One region of the Streptomyces sp. NPDC036813 genome, then DNA from elsewhere that is predicted to be linked to it. Evidence: riboswitches for the same ligand, from Rfam matches in the RefSeq annotation. Region 1 holds a riboswitch; each other region holds the start of a gene.
What was found. A riboswitch is a leader RNA that binds a small molecule or an ion and turns the genes downstream of it on or off. The one in region 1 is predicted to bind cobalamin.
Positions count from the first base shown of each region.

Region 2: another riboswitch for cobalamin. It lies ahead of ACZ67Q_RS12165 (cobalamin biosynthesis protein); the one in region 1 lies ahead of ACZ67Q_RS15260 (CbtB domain-containing protein).
Region 3: another riboswitch for cobalamin. It lies ahead of nicT (Nickel transporter NicT); the one in region 1 lies ahead of ACZ67Q_RS15260 (CbtB domain-containing protein).

Region 1 covers NZ_JBVJPV010000006.1:179,598-185,286, forward strand. The annotation lists gene ACZ67Q_RS15240 (CASTOR/POLLUX-related putative ion channel) at 1-1,461, shown strand, start outside; gene ACZ67Q_RS15245 (SOS response-associated peptidase) at 1,566-2,309, shown strand; gene ACZ67Q_RS15250 (histidine phosphatase family protein) at 2,368-2,958, shown strand; gene ACZ67Q_RS15255 (CbtA family protein) at 3,026-3,778, opposite strand; gene ACZ67Q_RS15260 (CbtB domain-containing protein) at 3,798-4,019, opposite strand; cobalamin riboswitch at 4,056-4,198, opposite strand; gene ACZ67Q_RS15265 (GAF and ANTAR domain-containing protein) at 4,320-5,015, shown strand; gene ACZ67Q_RS15270 (class II glutamine amidotransferase) at 5,106-5,689, opposite strand, start outside.
Region 2 covers NZ_JBVJPV010000004.1:480,583-486,271, forward strand. The annotation lists gene ACZ67Q_RS12160 (cobyric acid synthase) at 1-546, opposite strand, end outside; gene ACZ67Q_RS12165 (cobalamin biosynthesis protein) at 543-1,484, opposite strand; cobalamin riboswitch at 1,594-1,735, opposite strand; gene ACZ67Q_RS12170 (hypothetical protein) at 1,860-2,081, opposite strand; gene ACZ67Q_RS12175 (inorganic phosphate transporter) at 2,116-3,375, opposite strand; gene ACZ67Q_RS12180 (class II aldolase/adducin family protein) at 3,604-4,365, shown strand; gene ACZ67Q_RS12185 (alpha/beta hydrolase) at 4,458-5,591, shown strand.
Region 3 covers NZ_JBVJPV010000007.1:39,047-44,735, reverse strand. The annotation lists gene ACZ67Q_RS16330 (nucleoside hydrolase) at 1-184, shown strand, start outside; gene nicT (Nickel transporter NicT) at 181-1,284, opposite strand; cobalamin riboswitch at 1,312-1,496, opposite strand; gene ACZ67Q_RS16320 (ArsR/SmtB family transcription factor) at 1,622-1,981, shown strand; gene ACZ67Q_RS16315 (glycoside hydrolase family 13 protein) at 2,067-3,710, shown strand; gene ACZ67Q_RS16310 (DUF4142 domain-containing protein) at 3,782-4,492, opposite strand; gene dnaK (molecular chaperone DnaK) at 4,703-5,689, shown strand, end outside.

The sequences.
Region 1 (5,689 bases):
CGGACGCGGCTGATCTGCCGGAGCGGCCCGACGACCGATCCGGCTGTGCTGGCGCTGACCAGTCCGGGCACGGCCGACGCGGTGCTCGTGCTGCCGCCCGACGACGGACGCAGCGACGCGGAGGTGGTCAAGACCCTGTTGGCCGTGCGGGCGACGGCGTCCGGGGACGAGGGCGGCGCGCCCGTCGTGGCCGCGGTCCGGGACAGCCGCTATCTGCTGGCGGCGCGCCTGGCGGCGGGAGAGCGGGGCGTGGTGGTGGAGAGCGAGACCCTCACCGCCCGGCTCATCGCCCAGGCGGCGCGCCGCCCGGGGCTGTCCCTCGTCCATCGCGAGCTCCTCGACTTCGCCGGCGACGAGTTCTACCTGACCGCTCATCCGTCGCTGGCCGGCCGGGACTTCGGTCACGCGCTGCTCTCCTACGCCAACGCGAGCGCCGTGGGGCTGGTCCGTGACGGGAGGCCCTGGCTGAACCCGCCCCCGCGGACGGTGATCCGGCCGGACGACCGGCTCATCGTCATCGCCGCCGACGACGACACCGCCCAACTGGCCGACTGCGCCGACGCGGTGGAAGCGCAGGCGGTGGCGAGTCCCCGGCCGTCGCCCCCACGGCCCGAGCGCGTGCTGCTGCTCGGCTGGAACCGCCGGGCACCGCTCGTGCTGCGGGAGTGGGGCCGCAACGCGCCGCCCGGTTCCGTCGCCGACGTGGTGGCGGACGAGGACGAGGCCACGATGCGCGCCGCGGACGACACCGGTGGCCCGGCGGGCGCGCGGGTGTACCGCAGGGGTGACGCCACCTGTCCGCAGACCCTGCGCGGCCTGGACATCGCCGGCTACGACAGCGTCGTCGTGCTCGGACACGACCCGCTGCCCGGCGAACCGCCGGAGGAACCGGACAACCGCACCCTGGTGACGCTGCTCGTGCTGCGCCATCTCGAGCAGGAGATCGGGCGGGAGTTGCCGGTGGTGACCGAACTGGCCGACGACGGCAACCGTCCCCTGGCGCCGCTCGGACCGGGAGCGGACGTGATCATCAGCGGCAAGCTCATCGGGCTGCTGATGGCGCAGATCTCGCAGAACCGTCATCTGGCGGCCGTGTTCGACGAGCTCTTCTCGGCCGGCGGTACGCAGATCCACCTGCGGCCGGCCGCCGACTACGTCCTGCCGGACTGCGAGGCGTCCTTCGCCACCGTCGTCGCCGCGGCACGCGAGCGTGGCGAGTGCGCCATCGGCTACCGCAGCCACGCCCGGGCCGACCGAGGTCCCGCATACGGGCTGCGCATCAACCCGCCCAAGACCGATCGCCGCCGCTGGGCCACCGGGGACGAGGTCGTCGTCATCGCGGGCAGCCGCGACGGCGCCGTTCCGCGCAGCCGCGACGCCGGGCACGAACGCGGAGAGGAACGCGGCCCTGGGGAAGGGGCCGAACAGTCCCGGGACGCCACCGAGCCGCCGACGCGGTGACCCCCCGCGTGGTCCGGCACGCCCCGGGGGGCTGCACCGGCGACATGCGCAGGGCGACTCCCCAGGTCTCTCGCAGGGGCAGGACGTCGTGGCACAGTGGCCCCATGTGCGGCCGCTATGTCTCCACCCGCAGTCCGCAGGACCTGAGCCACCTCTTCGACGTCGCCGAGTGGCGCCCCGACGAGACCCTGGCGCCCAGCTGGAACGTCGCCCCGACCGACGACGTCTACGGCGTCCTGGAACGCGCTCCGCGCACGGAGAGCTCCGGCGCACCCCCGCGCAGGGAGCTGCGGCCGCTGCGCTGGGGACTGGTGCCGTCCTGGGCCAAGGATCCGTCCGTCGGCTCCCGGATGATCAACGCACGCGTGGAGACGGTGCACGAGAAGCCCGCCTACCGCCGCGCCTTCGCCCGGCACCGCTGTCTGCTCCCGGCCGACGGTTTCTACGAGTGGACCGAGGTCAGGGACGCCACCACCGGCAAGAAGCGCAAGCAGCCGTACTTCATCCACCCCGCCGACGGGGGGATCATGGCGCTCGCCGGCCTGTACGCGTACTGGCGCAACCCCGAGGTCGACAACGACGACGACCCCGCCGCCTGGCTCACGACCTGCACCATCATCACCACCGAGGCCACCGACGCGGCCGGCCGGGTCCACCCCCGCATGCCGCTCGCCCTCACCCCGGACCACTACGCCGCCTGGCTCGACCCCCGGCACGACGACGCCGGGGAACTGCGCGCCCTGCTCACCCAGCCCGCCGGCGGCCACCTCGACGCCCGCCCCGTCTCCCCCGCCGTGAACAACACCCGCAACAACGGCCCGCAGCTCCTGGACGAGGCCACGCCGTAGTCCCGCCCTCGCGGACGATATCTTCGAGGCCCGTGACAGCCACCGCCGGAGCAGCCAGGTGACCAGCCGTGTCCTCTTCGTCTCGCCCGCGTCGAGCCCGGCGCTGCGGCAGGCCCGCTTCGACGACGGTGACGCGATCGACGCCGTGGGGGCGGCCCGGGCCCGGAAGGCAGCCGGGTCCCTTCCTGCTGCCGCCCGTGTGCTGACGTCACCGGGCGTGCGCTGCCGGCAGACGGCGCAGGCGCTCGGCCTCGACGGCGTGCCCGCGCCGGAGCTGGCGGCCTGGGACGTGGGCCGGTGGCGCGGTCTCACGCTGGAGGAGGTCGCGGCGGCCGAGCCGGAGGCGGTGACCCGCTGGCTCGCCGATCCGGACAGCGCCCCGCACGGGGGTGAGTCCGTGCACGACCTGTGCGCGCGGGTCGGCCGCTGGCTGGACACCGTGCGGGACTTCGACGGCCGTACCCTCGTCGTGGTCGAGCCGGAGGTGGTACGGGCCGCGGTGGTGCACGCCCTGGCACTGGGCCCGGCGGCCTTCTGGCGGCTCGACGTACCGCCGCTGACCGCCACCGAGCTGAGCGGACGCTCCGGACGCTGGAATCTGCGGCTCGGGCGGCACCTGACCGCGACGGACGGCCCGCCCCCGGGCTGAGTCCGCGCCGGTCACCACGGACAGGGCCCCGCGTGGTTGCGCGGGGCCCTGTGCCGTCCGGAACGGATCAGCGCGCGGCCGGAACCGCTCGTCCGGTGCCCGTCTTCGCCGGCTCGGGCTGGAGCAGGCGCTCGGCCAACTCGCCGAAGAGCAGGCCGAATCCGGCCCACATCGCGGTCTGGATGCCCAGCGCGGACAGCCGGAACCGCCACAGCAGCGCGGCCGGGAAGTCCTTCGGCACCTCGTCGACGACGGGGAGGAACTGGTAGGCGAGGCCGATCACCGCGGCGAACGCGGTCACCGCGACCACGGTCGCCCACCAGGTGCCCAGGCCGCCCGCGAGCCGCTTGCCCACCATGGTGGCGGCGACCGCGAGGAGGACGCTGAGCAGCATCATCAGGAAGTAGAGGGTGGTCCGCTTGCCGATGGTGTCCGGGTCGCCGACCGACGGCGGGTTGGCCGGGTACTTCAGGAACGGCACGACGTAGACGGTCAGGAGCGCACAGCCGGACAGCAGCAGCGCGGTCGCCCGGGGACCGAAGCGGCCGACCCGGCCGAGCGCGAAGGCGTACGCGAGCGCGGCGATACCGCCGAAGGCGACCCCGTAGACCAGGACACCGGTGGCGAGACCGGCGGTGGACTGCAGGGAGCGGGAGACGACCTCCATCTCGTGCTCGTGGGAGTGGGCGTCCTCGAAGGCGATCGCCTTGCCGACGCTGGGCTCCCCGAGGAGGTAGGCGACGACGAGGGCGAGCACGCCGGCGGCCAGGCCGGCGAGCATGCCCCGGACGAGAAGGTTTCTCACCGTTGCGGAGTTCATGGGTGCGGCGTCCCTGACGTCAGTGGCAGGGGAAGCCGAGCAGGTGGCGGGCGTCGTGCACCCACTCGTGGACGTCCGTGCCGTTGAACACGGAGGTGGCGCCCTGCTCGGCGCCGACGAAGTACAGCAGGACCAGCATCAGGACACCGAAGAAGACGGCCCAGGGGGCGATCGCCTTCAGCGGCAGCGTGGCGGGAACGGCGGGGGTGGTGGCAGACGGCTGGGCGACGTGCTGCGCCATGGCAGGGCCTCCTCTGGGAGTTCGCGTCCCATCTCGGTGGTGCACTGGACGACGGCCACGGGTCTGACTCGCGAACGCCTCTCCTGAGGGCTTCGCACACAGTGGCGCGACCGTGCCGGTTTCCCACCGGCTTCCGTCTCGCCGTCGTCGATATCGGACAGACCGTACCGTGTGACGCGTGCACGGCCAAGACCGCCTCCCCCCGGCGTGATCTCCCTCTCGGGCCCTGGCCGGAGGCGGCGGTGCGGGCGGCAGGACGGGACTAGGGTGGGCGTAGGGGCGAGCGAGGCGGGTGTGTGGATGGACTGGCGGGAGTACGCCGAGCAGATGGCCCAGCTGGCCAGGGATCTGCTGGCCCAGGACTCGGTGCAGGGGACACTGGACCGGATCACGGAATCGGCGGTACGGCTCGTGGAGGGCTGTGACGCGGCCGGCATCCTGGCGGTGCGCAAGGGCAAGGCGATCACGCTGGCAGCGTGCGGCGACATGGTCGAGGAGTCCGACCGGTTGCAGGCCGAGCTGGGTGAGGGGCCCTGCTTCGATCTCGCCCGCCGCAGGGGCAGCGGGGAGCGGGTGTTCCGCATCGCGGACATGACCACGCCGTCGCCGTCCTGGCCGCGGTACTCCGAGGCGGCCCGGGAGCTCGGCGTCGGCAGCATGACCGGCGTCCTGCTGTACACCGAGGACGAGGATTTCGGCGCGCTGAACCTGTACTCCCGCCGCCCCGGCGCCTTCACCGAGGAGTTCGAGACCGCCGGCTGGCTGCTGGCCTCCCACGCGGCCGTCGTCCTGTCGAGCACCCGCACCATCGACCAGCTGGAGCAGGCGGTGGAGACCCGGCACGCCATCGGCGAGGCCATGGGCATCCTCATGGAACGCCACCACCTCAGCGAGGAGGAGGCCTTCGGCGTGCTGCGCCGCCTGTCGCAGCACCACAACGTCAAACTCCGCGACGTCGCCCAGCAGGTCCGCACCCCGCGCCCTCGGGCCGACTGAGCCGCGTACCGACCGGGGCGACGGTCGCTCTCTTGTCGCCGTGACCGAACGATGCGTGCGGAGCGCGGTGTCGCCGCGGTCCGGACTCGGTCAGGCGGCCTTCTGCGAGGCTGCGGCGTCCGGATGCAGGTCGTCGAGGGTGAGCTGGTGTGCCGGCGGGTCCGGCAGGACGACCCGGTGGGAGGTGTGCAGGTCGGGGCCGACGTGGAGCAGTTCGCCGGATTCCATCGGGCGCCAGTGCGGGTTGTCGTCCATGCGCTCGCTGGCGACGACGACGGCGGGGTGGTCGGCGAGGGGCTCGGAGTGGACGCGCATGCGGCCGCCGCTGCCGCTGTGGTCGAGGTGCCTGCTGCCGTGCTCGCCGCCCGCCGGGCGCTGGAGGACGTACAGGTCGTGGGTGTCCGGGTAGCGCAGCGCCCACAGCTCCTGCGGGGTGATGAGGATCAGGTTCATGGCGAAGACGGGCAGGTGTGCGGCGATCCAGCGGGCGGCCTGCCGGATGCCGGTGGTGACATCGCCGTCGTGCCGCCGGGTCTCCCGGGTGATCAGGGCGAAGAAGCGCTCGGAGTCGGTGTCGCCCCGGACGAGCGAGCGGTCCTCCCCCAGGTGGTCGTCGAGCGCGTCGAGGCCCTCGATGACCCCGTTGTGCGCGAAGAGCCGCCCCTCCTGCTCGA
Region 2 (5,689 bases), on a different contig from region 1:
CAGGGCGACGGTGCCGAAGAAGGACGCGAAGACACCCCCGCGGTCGATGTCGCCGACGACGAGCACGGGCAGCCGCGCACCCCGCGCGATGCCCATGTTCACGATGTCGGTCCGGCGCAGATTGATCTCGGCCGGCGAGCCCGCCCCCTCGCAGATCACCGCGTCATACGTGCCCCGCAACTCGGCCAGGCACTCCAGGACCGTGCCGAGCAGCTGCTGCTGGCGTCCGCCGTGGTAGCCGCGGGCGCTCAGCTCACCCACCGGCTTGCCCAGCAGCACCACCTGGCTGCTCTGCTCGCCACCGGGCTTGAGCAGCACCGGGTTCATCAGCGCGGTCGGCTCGATCCGGCAGGCCTGGGCCTGCATGGCCTGCGCCCGCCCGATCTCGGCGCCCTCGCGGGTGACGAAAGAGTTGAGGGACATGTTCTGCGCCTTGAAGGGCGCCACCTTCACGCCCTGCCGCACCAGCCACCGGCAGATCCCTGCGGTCACGACGCTTTTTCCGGCGTCGGAGGTGGTGCCGGCGACGAGGAGACCGCCGTTCATCGATCACGCCCTTTCCCGATGAGGCGTGCGCCCGCGCACACGCCGAGCGCAAGCCAGCTCACGCGCCGGGACAGCCGTACCGCCCGGCGGATGTCGGGGGTGGTGACGGCGCGGCCCCGCGTGTTCAGCACGGGCCGGTGCTCCACCCGTCCGCCGTACGACAGGGTGCCGCCCAGCCGCACGCCGAGCGCGCCCGCGAAGGAGGCCTCCACAGGGCCCGCGTTGGGGCTCGGGTGCTTCGCCGCGTCCGTCCGCCAGGCCCGCACGGCACCGCGCCGGTCCGGGCCGGTGAGCACGGTGAGGACGGCGGTCAGCCGGGCCCCCGGCCAGCCGGCCACGTCGTCGAGGCGGGCGGAGGCCCAGCCGAAGCGCCGCAGCCGCGGTGACTTGTGACCGACCATCGCGTCCAGGGTGTTGACCGCCCGGAACCCGAGCAGCCCGGCCACCCCGCCCACGGCGCCCCACACCAGGGCGCCCACGACGGCGTCGGAGGTGTTCTCGGCGACCGACTCGACCACGGCCCGGGCGATCCCGTCGGCGTCCAGCGCCTGCGGGTCCCGGCCGCACAGATGGGGCAGCCGGGCCCGCGCCGCCTCGACATCCCCGGCTTCCAGTGCGCGCCCGATGGCGCGGGCCTCGCGCGCGAGCGAAGTCCCCCCGACCACGGACCAGGTGGCGGCGGCGGTCAGGGCGACGGAGGCGGCGGGGGAGCGGCGTACGGAGCGGGCGGCGACGGCCCCGAGGGCGACGGCGCCGCCGGCGCAGACGGCGGTGTGCAGGGCGCCCCAGCCGCGGTGGTCGCGCCACAGGGTGCGCTCGACGGCGCCCGCGGCCCGTCCGAACACGGCGACCGGGTGCCCGCGGCGCGGATCACCGAGGATGAGGTCGCCGAGGAGGCCGGCGGCGGCGCCGTACGCGAAGACGCGCTCGGCTCGCACGGGGCTCAGCCCGCCGTGGGGTCGGGCTGGGCGTCGCTGATGGGCCTGGTCCTCAACCGGCAGCCGCACATGGCGTCATGTCCTCACTCAGGGTGTCCGCGCCCTGGTTCGAAGGAGATCGGCGGTGAGAGTTCCTGGCTCCCGGGGTCGTTCAACCCCGGTGACAGTGGCGGGACCGCGCCGGACTTCCACCGGCTTCCTCTCCTGCCGCCGCAACTTGGCTCCGGCAGTCCACCACGGCTGTTCGAGGGCCGTCAACTTGCCCTTGACCTGGGGCGGAGGAGTGTGGGCAGGCCCACACGGAGGCGACCTGCCAGGTCACAGCGGAACGCGGGGTGCCGCTCGGGCACCCCGCGTCCTGTGTGGTGAAGCCGGTCAGGCGACGATCAGGCTGATGCCGTACGCCACCGCCGCCGCGCACGCCGCGAAGCAGGCGTACGCGCCGGTGACCGCGAGGGCGGCCGAGCCGCCCTGGGCCTGAGCCCGCTCGCGGCGGGACAGGCCCATGATGCCGAGGGTGAACAGGGCCACCAGACCCACGGTGACCACGAGGCTGACACCGAAGACGGAGCCGAGGGCCGACCAGTCGATCTTCATGCTGCTTCTCTTCCTTCGTACCCGGGAGCGGCGGTCAGACGGCCGGGGCCGGGTTCGCGGTGGCCGGCTGCTCCGCCGTCGCGGCGGCGGGGGCCGGGATGGTGGCCGTCAGGCCGTCCGTGACGGCGGGGCCGGCGGCCGGGGGCGGGGTCACGGCGGCGATCGCGGTGGTGACCACGCCGGCCGGCTCCTCCTCCACGGCGTTGACGTTGGTGTGGTCGACGACCTCGCGGCGGGAGATCTTCCAGATGCCGAAGCTGGCGGCCACAAGGAAGACGGCGACAGCCGCGGTGCCCCAGGCGCCGAAGCCGGTGACGTACTCGGCGAGCGCGCCGACCAGCGCGGCGGCCGGCAGGGTCAGGCCCCAGGCGATGAACATGCGGGTCGCGGTCGACCAGCGCACCACACCGCCCTTGCGGCCCAGGCCCGCGCCCATCACGGAGCCGGAGACGACGTGCGTGGTGGACAGCGAGAAGCCGAGGTGGGAGGAGGCCAGGATGGCGGTGGCCGCGCTGGTCTGGGCGGCGAAGCCCTGCTGCGGCTGCATGTCCGTCAGGCCCTTGCCCATGGTGCGGATGATGCGCCAGCCGCCGATGTAGGTGCCGAGCGCGATGGCCAGGCCGGCGGAGAGGATCACCCACGTGGGCGGGTCGGAGTCGGGCGCGATGGCGCCGCCGGCGACCAGGGCGAGGGTGATGATGCCCATCGTCTTCTGCGCGTCGTTGGTGCCGTGGGCGAGGGAGACCAGGCCCGCGGAGGCGATCTGGCCGGCCCGGAAGCCCTTCTCGGCCGCCTTGCCGTCGGCCTTCTTGCCGAGCGTGTACGACAGACGCGTCGCGACCATCGCGGCGACGCCGGCGACGACCGGGGCGGCGACCGCGGGCAGCAGCACCTTGGTGACGAGGACGTCGCCGTGGACCGCGCCGAAGCCGGCGGAGGCGACGGTGGCGCCGATCAGACCGCCCATGAGGGCGTGGGAGGAGCTGGAGGGCAGGCCCACGAGCCAGGTCAGCAGGTTCCAGAGGATCGCGCCGACCAGGGCGGCGAAGATGACCTCGGGACGGATGCCGCTCTCGTCGACGAGACCCTTGGAGATCGTGTTGGCGACCTCCACGGAGAGGAAGGCGCCCACGAGGTTGAGGGCGGCGGACATGGCCACGGCGATCTTGGGCCGCAGCGCGCCGGTCGAGATGGTGGTGGCCATCGCGTTGGCGGTGTCGTGGAAACCGTTCGTGAAATCGAACGCAAGCGCGGTTACCACCACGATCGCGAGGATCAGCGAGAAGCTTTCCATTTACCCAGGCATTCGTTCGAAGTCATTGGCGGGTTGAACGTAGGCAACCTGAGTGAACGGAAGGTGAACTGAGCCGGGCGTCCCGATGTCGGAAAGAGGGGGGCGCTGCTCCGTTCCGCCGTGCCGGCCCGGGCGGCACACGGGCCGGGGGCCCGGCACAGGGTCTTTGGGCCGTTCGCGGGCACCGGGAAAGAGATTTCGGTCACCCGGGACTGGCAGGATCGCGGCATGACGGAGCAGCGGCGGGAGCGGCAGGACGGACGGGTGGCCGGCGAGGGGACGGACGGCGAGGGGGAGGCCCGCGCGGAGGAGAGCCGCGCGGGAGAGACCCGCGAGCGGGAGGCCGGTGAGCGGGAGGCCCGCGCCTGGGAGGAACTGGTCGCCACGGCGCGCCGGACCGTCGCGGACGGGCTGGTGGTCGGGACGTCGGGCAATGTCTCGGTACGCGTCGGTGACCTGGTCCTGGTCACTCCGTCGGGCGTGGCCTACGACCGGCTGCGCCCACAGGACCTGACGGCGGTCGACCTCGACGGCCGGCACCTGCGCGGCACCCTGGTGCCGACCAGCGAGCTGCCGATGCACCTCGCCGTCTACCGCACGACGGACGCCCGGGCCGTCGTGCACACGCACGCCGTCCACGCCACGGCGGTCTCGACTCTCGTGCCGCAGCTCCCGCTCGTCCACTACATGGCCGCGGCCCTCGGCGGCCCGGTCCGGGTCGCCCCTTACGCCACCTACGGCACGCAGCAGCTGGCCGAGAACATGCTGCGGGCCCTGACCGGCCGCACGGGCTGCCTCCTGCAGAACCACGGCACGATCACCTACGGCGCCACGCTCGACCAGGCCTACGACCGCACCGCCCAACTGGAGTGGATGTGCCGCCTGTGGCTCACGGCGTCCTCGGTGCCCGGCCTCGCCCCGAACCTGCTGACCGAGGAGCAGCTGGCGGAGGTGGGGGAGCGGCTGCGGGGTTATGGGCAGCGGGGGTGAGGGGGGCCGGGTGAGCGCCGTGCGGTGGGAGTGATCACCCCGCATGTCGCTTCCGGTGGCTTGGGACGGAGCACGCCGGGAAACTGGTTCCCGTGCGCACTGTCAAAGCGACGGCCGCTGCCGTCACCGCCGTGATGGGTGCCGGGGCCGCAGCCGTGGTCGCCGGCCGACTCGCCAGCGACGCCGCGCTCAAGGCGCCCCCGGGCCGGCCGCTGCCGACCGAGCCCCGGCTCACCGTCCACGCCACGGCCGCCGGCCGGATCGCGCTCACCCGCGATCTGGCCGCCCTGCGCCCCGGCACCTACGGACTCGCCGGCGACGGCAGCCACGCGGTCGTCGGCCAGGTCCTGGACTCCGCCGAGCACACCGCCGACACCGTCGTACGCCGCCTGGAGCGCGTCACGCACGGCACGCTGGAACCGGGCGACAAGGTGTGGCTCACCGCGAACCTCCACGTCGGCGACCCTCAGGCCGCCCTCGGTCTGGAAGTTGCCGACGTCGACGTGCCCGGGGAGCTCGGGTCCCTGCCCGCCTGGTTCGTACCCGCCGCCCGGGACACCTGGGTGATCGCCGTGCACGGCCTCGGCACCACCCGCGAGCTGCCCATGAACGTCATGGGCATGCTGAACCGGCAGCGCTTCCCGGTGCTGGCCCTCGCCTACCGCGGCGACCTGGGCGCGCCCCGTCCCCCGGACGGCCTGAACCACTTCGGCGAGACCGAGTGGCGCGACGTGGACGCCGCGATCCGCTACGCCGTCCGCTACGGCGCCCGCCGGGTCGTCCTCTACGGCTGGTCCACCGGCGCCACCATGGCGCTGCGCGCGGCTCAGCTCTCCGGGATGCGGGAGCACGTCTCCGGGCTGGTCCTCGACTCACCGGTGCTCAGCTGGCCGACCACGCTGCGCGCTCTCGCCGTGGCCCGGCGTACGCCGGGCGCGCTGCTGCCGCTCGCGGTGCGCGCGGCGCAGGGCCGGACCGGGCTGCAGGACGGCCCCGCCGACGGCACCATCGCGGCGGACGCCGACGGCCTCGCGGTGCCCACGCTGATCGTCCACGGCCCCGGCGACACGGTGGCCCCCTGGCGCTTCTCCCGCCGCTTCGCCGCCCGCCGCCCCGACCTCGTCGCCTTGCACACGGTGGCCCAGGCCCCGCACGGAGCGATGTGGAACGCCGACCCGGACTCCTACGAGGAAGCCCTCCGCCGCTTCCTGACCCCCCTGATGTGACCCCACCCCGCAGAAACTGAACGCGCACCGTCGCAGAGCGGCGTCCGACGGCGGGCCCTACGCCGCGCAGTCGCGCTGCACCCGCCACCGCGCTGCGC
Region 3 (5,689 bases), on a different contig from region 1:
GCTGCCGGTGGAGGTGTCACTGGCGCCGGGCCCGGGCCGCGGGCAGACCGTCGTCGACCGGCGCCCGCGCCCCGGCGAGTCCGAGATCCACGAGGGCGCCCGCGAACAGCCCCTGGTGGACGTGGCGTTGGAGGTCGACGTCGACCGCTACGTGAAGCTGTACCTGGACACGGTCGAGCGCTAGTCGGCGGCGGAGGCCGTCCAGCGTTCCTCGACCCTGGCCAGCCTCCAGTACGTCAGGGCCGCCGCCCACACCAGGACGAACAGGCCGACGATGAGGTAGCCGACGTTGTCCAGGTCGATGCCGGCGATCCAGCCGGTGACGCCGTCGTCGAGGCCGAACTTGTCGTGCAGCACGCCGACCAGCTCGATGGTGCCGATCACGAAGGCGACGGCGATGGACAGGCCGGTGATGGCCAGGTTGTAGAACACCTTGCGGACGGGGTTGGAGAACGCCCACTGGTAGGCGAAGTTCATGAACGTGCCGTCCAGGGTGTCGAAGAGGCACATGCCGGCCGTGAACAGCAGCGGCAGGCACAGGATCGCGTACCAGGGCAGCCCGGCCGCGGCGCCCGAGCCGGCCATCACCATCAGGGTGACCTCGGTGGCGGTCTCGAAGCCGAGGCCGAAGAGGAAGCCGAGCGGGTACATCTGGCCCGGCCGGGAGATCGAGCGGGTGAGACGGCCCAGGAAGCGGTTCATGAAGCCGCGCGAGTCCAGGTGCCGCTCCAGCTCGGACTCGTCGTACGCGCCCGCCCGCATCGACCGGAACACCTTCAGGATGCCGAACAGGGCGACCAGGTTGAGGGCGGCGATGAGGTACAGGAAGGTGCCGGCGACGGACGTGCCGAGGACGCCGAGCACCTGGTGGGTGGTCGACCCCTCGTTCATGACCTTCCCGGCCAGCGAGGTGCCGCCCGCGATCAGCAGCGCCAGCAGGACGACGACGCTGGAGTGGCCGAGCGCGAACCAGAAGCCCACGGACACCGGGCGCTTGCCGTCGGCCATCAGCTTGCGGGTGGTGTTGTCGATGGCGGCGATGTGGTCGGCGTCGAACGCATGCCGAACGCCGAGGGTGTAGGCGGTGACACCGAGGCCGATGCCGAACGCCTTGGAGCCGACCTCGTAGTGGCCCGGCACGACGAGGAGGAAGAGGATCCCGAAGGCGGCGACGTGCAGGGCGGCGATGGCGGCCAGCAGGCCGGCGGTCTTGACGGTGTCCTCGCGGCGCCACTTGAAGGCGGCCGCGGTCGTCGTCGTCGGGGCAGGGTCGGGCAAGGTCATCCGGTCACGCTCCAGCACCTCGTGGATCACTTCGTGAGTGCCGTGGCCGGTCTCCTGGCTGACGGGTCGTGCGTCCGCCGTCCCTGCCTTCCCGGCCGTACGACCAGTGGCCCGGCGTGCGCCGGACGGGACGAGAACTTCCCCGATCACAGTGGCGAGGGCCGCTCCGGTTTCCCACCGGCTTCCCGAACACCACGGCCCGCCCACGGTAGGGGGGCGGAGCGTCTTCTGCATAGCTGCACAGCTGAGCAGGTATCCAAGATCACAGAGGGAATAAGCCGCCCGGGTTCCGCGGGCCCGCGGCCGGTGGCCCGGGCGGGGGCGGGAGAATGCGGGCATGCACCTCGTGCCTCCCGACCGCGCCGACCGCCGGACCATCGACGGTCACCGTGTCTGTGACGCCATCGCCGCCATCGGAGACGCCGCCCACGTGCGCGGCTGGGCCGACCGCTTCTCGCTGCTCGCCGACCCCAACCGGCTCGCTCTCCTGCTCGCCCTGCACCGCACCGGCCCGCTCGCGGTGTCCGACCTGGCGATCGCGACCGGCATGAACGACCCGGCCGTGTCGCAGGCACTGCGGCTGCTGCGGGCGGCCGGCACGGTGGCGGGCGAGAAGCAGGGCCGGGTGGTCCGCTACCGGGTGGTCGACCCGGACGTACGGACGCTGCTCGCGCGCTGCACCGCCGACGGCGCCTGACCCGAGCGGGCGCGGACACGTTCCCTCGCGCGGCGAAGTGGACAGTCATCTCCCTGTCGTGCCCGAACCGGCGAACGGAGACCGCGTGCCCGATCTCTCCTCCCGCGACCCCGACTGGTGGCGGCAGGCCGTCGTCTACCAGGTCTATCCCCGCAGCTTCGCCGACGCCGACGGCGACGGGCTCGGCGACCTGCGCGGCATCACCGACCGCCTGACCCATCTGGCCGCACTCGGCGCCGACGCGCTGTGGCTGAGCCCGTTCTACCCCTCCGAACTCGCCGACGGCGGCTACGACGTCGCCGACCACCGCGCCGTCGACCCGAGGCTGGGCAGCCTGGACGACTTCGACGCCCTCGTCGCCGAGGCGCACCGGCTCGGCCTGAAGGTCGTCGTCGACATCGTCCCCAACCACACCTCGCATCAGGGCGCCTGGTTCCAGGAGGCGCTGCGCGCCGGGCCCGGTTCGCGCGCCCGGGAGCGGTACGTCTTCCGCGACGGCCGTGGCGTCCACGGGGAGCTGCCGCCCTCGGACTGGCAGTCGGTGTTCGGCGGCAGCGCCTGGGAGCGAGTGCCGGACGGGCAGTGGTACCTGCATCTGTTCGCCCGTGAGCAGCCCGACCTGAACTGGGCCGACGACGAGGTCCGCGCCGACCTGCGCCGCACCCTGCGCTTCTGGGCCGACCGCGGCGTGGACGGTTTCCGGGTGGACGTCGCGCACGCCCTGGCCAAGGACCTGTCCGAGCCGCTGCGCGACCTCGGCGCGCCCGAACTGAGCGACGAGGCGGCCCTCACGGTGCTGCCCCCGGGCAGCCATCCCTTCTACGACCGTGACGAGGTGCACGAGATCTACCGGGACTGGCGCCGCCTGCTCGACGCCTACTCCCCGCCCCGCGCGGCCATCGCCGAGGCGTGGGTGCCGGGGGAGCGCCGCGCGCTGTACGCCCGGCCGGACGAGCTGGGCCAGGCGTTCAACTTCGAGTATCTGCAGGCCCCCTGGCACGCGGACGCGCTGCGCGAGGTCATCACCGCGTCGCTGGCCGGCGCGCGGGCCGTCGGCGCCTCGGCCACCTGGGTGCTGTCCAACCACGACGTCATCCGGCACGCCTCCCGGCTGATGCTGCCGCCCGGCACCGACGACAACGCCTGGCTGCTGTCCGGCGGCAAGGCGCCCCGGATCGACCCGGCGGCCGGGCTGCGCCGGGCCCGCGCGGCGACGCTGCTGATGCTGGCGCTGCCCGGCTCGGCGTATCTCTACCAGGGCGAGGAGCTGGGGCTGCCCGAGGTCGCCGAGCTGCCGGCCGAGGTGCTCCAGGACCCGATCTGGGAGCAGACGGGCCATGTCCGCAAGGGCCGCGACGGCTGCCGGGTGCCCCTGCCGTGGACGGCCGGCGGCCCGTCGTACGGTTTCGGGGCGGGCGGCGCCTGGCTGCCGCAGCCGTCGTCCTTCGCGTCGTACGCCGTGCAGGCGCAGGACGGCGTGGAGGGCTCGACACTGGAGCTGTACCGGGCCGCGCTGAAACTGCGCCGCAAGCTGGTGGAGGGCGAGGAGCTGCGGTGGGCCGAGGACGTCCCGGCCGGTGTGCTCGCCTTCGCCCGCTCTCAGGGCTGGCGGTGCGTCGCCAACCTGTCGGAGCGGGCGGTACCGCTGCCGGCCGGTGAGGTGCTGCTCGCCAGCGCCCCGCTGGAGGACGGCCGGCTCGGCCCGGACACCACGGTCTGGCTGGGCTAGGGCGCCGTCGGGGGCGGTGGGCTAGCGCACCGTCGGGGGCGGTGGGCTAGCGCACCGTCGGGGGCGGTGGGCTAGCGCACCGTCGGGGACGGGTCGCCGGGCAGGGGGACCGGGACGGACGTCGGGTTCGGCGGCGGGGTGAGGACCACCTGCGGCTGTCCCCCGGCCGGGGGCGGCGGGGTGACGTCGTTCGAGGGCAGCTTCGGCGGGGCGGTCTGCTGGAAGAGGGCCTGGTCGAAGTTGACCAGGCCGGTCTTCTCCATGACCGTCATGTGGTCGAGCACGGTGTCGTTGGCCTGGTCGGCCAGCGCGCGCACCAGGGTGTTCTTCGTCGTGGAGCGGATCTTGGCGATCGTGTTGAAGATCGAGCCGTGCGTGATGCGCAGGATGTTCGCGAAGTCCGAGTCGAACTGCCTGCCGCTGTCCGCGTTGAGGGTGGCGACGAATCCCTGCTGCTGGGGGCTGGGCAGGTTGGGCAGCGTGATGTTCAGCATCGGAGCGACCCTGCGGCAGGTGATGTCCAGGGCCGCGTGCCCGTCGATGAGGTGCCGGCCCGCCGTGAGGACCGCCTTGTCGGTGCTCTTCTTCAGGGCCATCTGCCCCACGGGGTACTCCCACAGGCCGGCCGCGCGCACCTTCACCACGAAGTCGCGGTCGCCCTCCGTGAGCGGTCCCCACTGGGTGTTGGCGATCACACGTGAGGTGTCGCTGGACACCGTCTGCAGGCCCAGCATGGCGGGATAGGCGAGTGCGACGAGGGTCAGGCCGAGGGCTCCGCCCACGAAAAGGGTTCCCGTCGCGGTCCGCGAGAGTCGCACCATGCCTCCTGTCGTCGTCCGGTCGGACGCACAGGAGTACGGGGGCAAGGGCGGTTGTGTTCGGGCGGCGCCGTAAAAAATCTTCCTTGACGGCGGTCGGCTGGGGTTTTATGCAGGTATGTGAGGTCACGTCCGCAGCCCCGGCAGCTACGGCACCCGAGAAGGGAGAGCCCGATGGCGCGTTCGGTCGGAATCGATCTCGGCACCACGAACTCGGTGGTCGCGGTCCTGGAGGGCGGCGAGCCCACCGTCATCACCAACACGGAGGGCGCCCGCACCACCCCGTCCGTCGTCGCCTTCGCCAAGAACGGCGAGGTGCTCGTCGGGGAGGTCGCCAAACGGCAGGCCGTGACGAACGTGGAGCGCACGGCCCGGTCCGTGAAACGGCATGCGGGCGACCACTCCTGGCGGTTCCCGGAGAGCGGCGACGTCGACGGCAAGCGGTACACCGCGCAGGAGGTCTCCGCGCGTGTGCTGCAGAAACTCAAGCGGGACGCGGAGGCGTACCTCGGGGAGGACGTCACGGACGCCGTGATCACCGTACCGGCGTACTTCGACGACGCCCAGCGGCAGGCCACGAAGGAGGCCGGGGAGATCGCCGGCCTGAACGTCCTGCGGATCGTCAACGAGCCGACGGCGGCCGCGCTGGCGTACGGGCTGGACAAGGGCAACGACCAGACGGTGCTCGTCTTCGACCTCGGCGGCGGCACGTTCGACGTGTCGCTGCTGGAGATGGGCGACGGTGTGATCGAGGTCAAGGCGACCAACGGCGACACGCACCTCGGCGGCGACGACTGGGACCAGCGGATCGTCGACCACCTCGTCACCGGGTTCAAGAACAACTACGGCGTCGATCTGTCGAAGGACAAGATGGCCGTGCAGCGGCTGCGGGAGGCGGCGGAGAAGGCGAAGATCGAGCTGTCCTCGTCGACGGAGACGAGCATCAACCTGCCCTACGTCACCGCCTCCGCCCAGGGTCCGCTGCATCTGGAGGAGAAACTCACGCGGGCGCAGTTCGAGCAGCTGACGGCGGATCTGCTGCAGCGCTGCAAGGGGCCCTTCCAGAACGCGGTGCGGGACGCGGGGATCTCCGTCAAGGACATCGACCACGTGGTGCTGGTCGGCGGGTCGACGCGGATGCCGGCCGTGACGGAGCTGGTG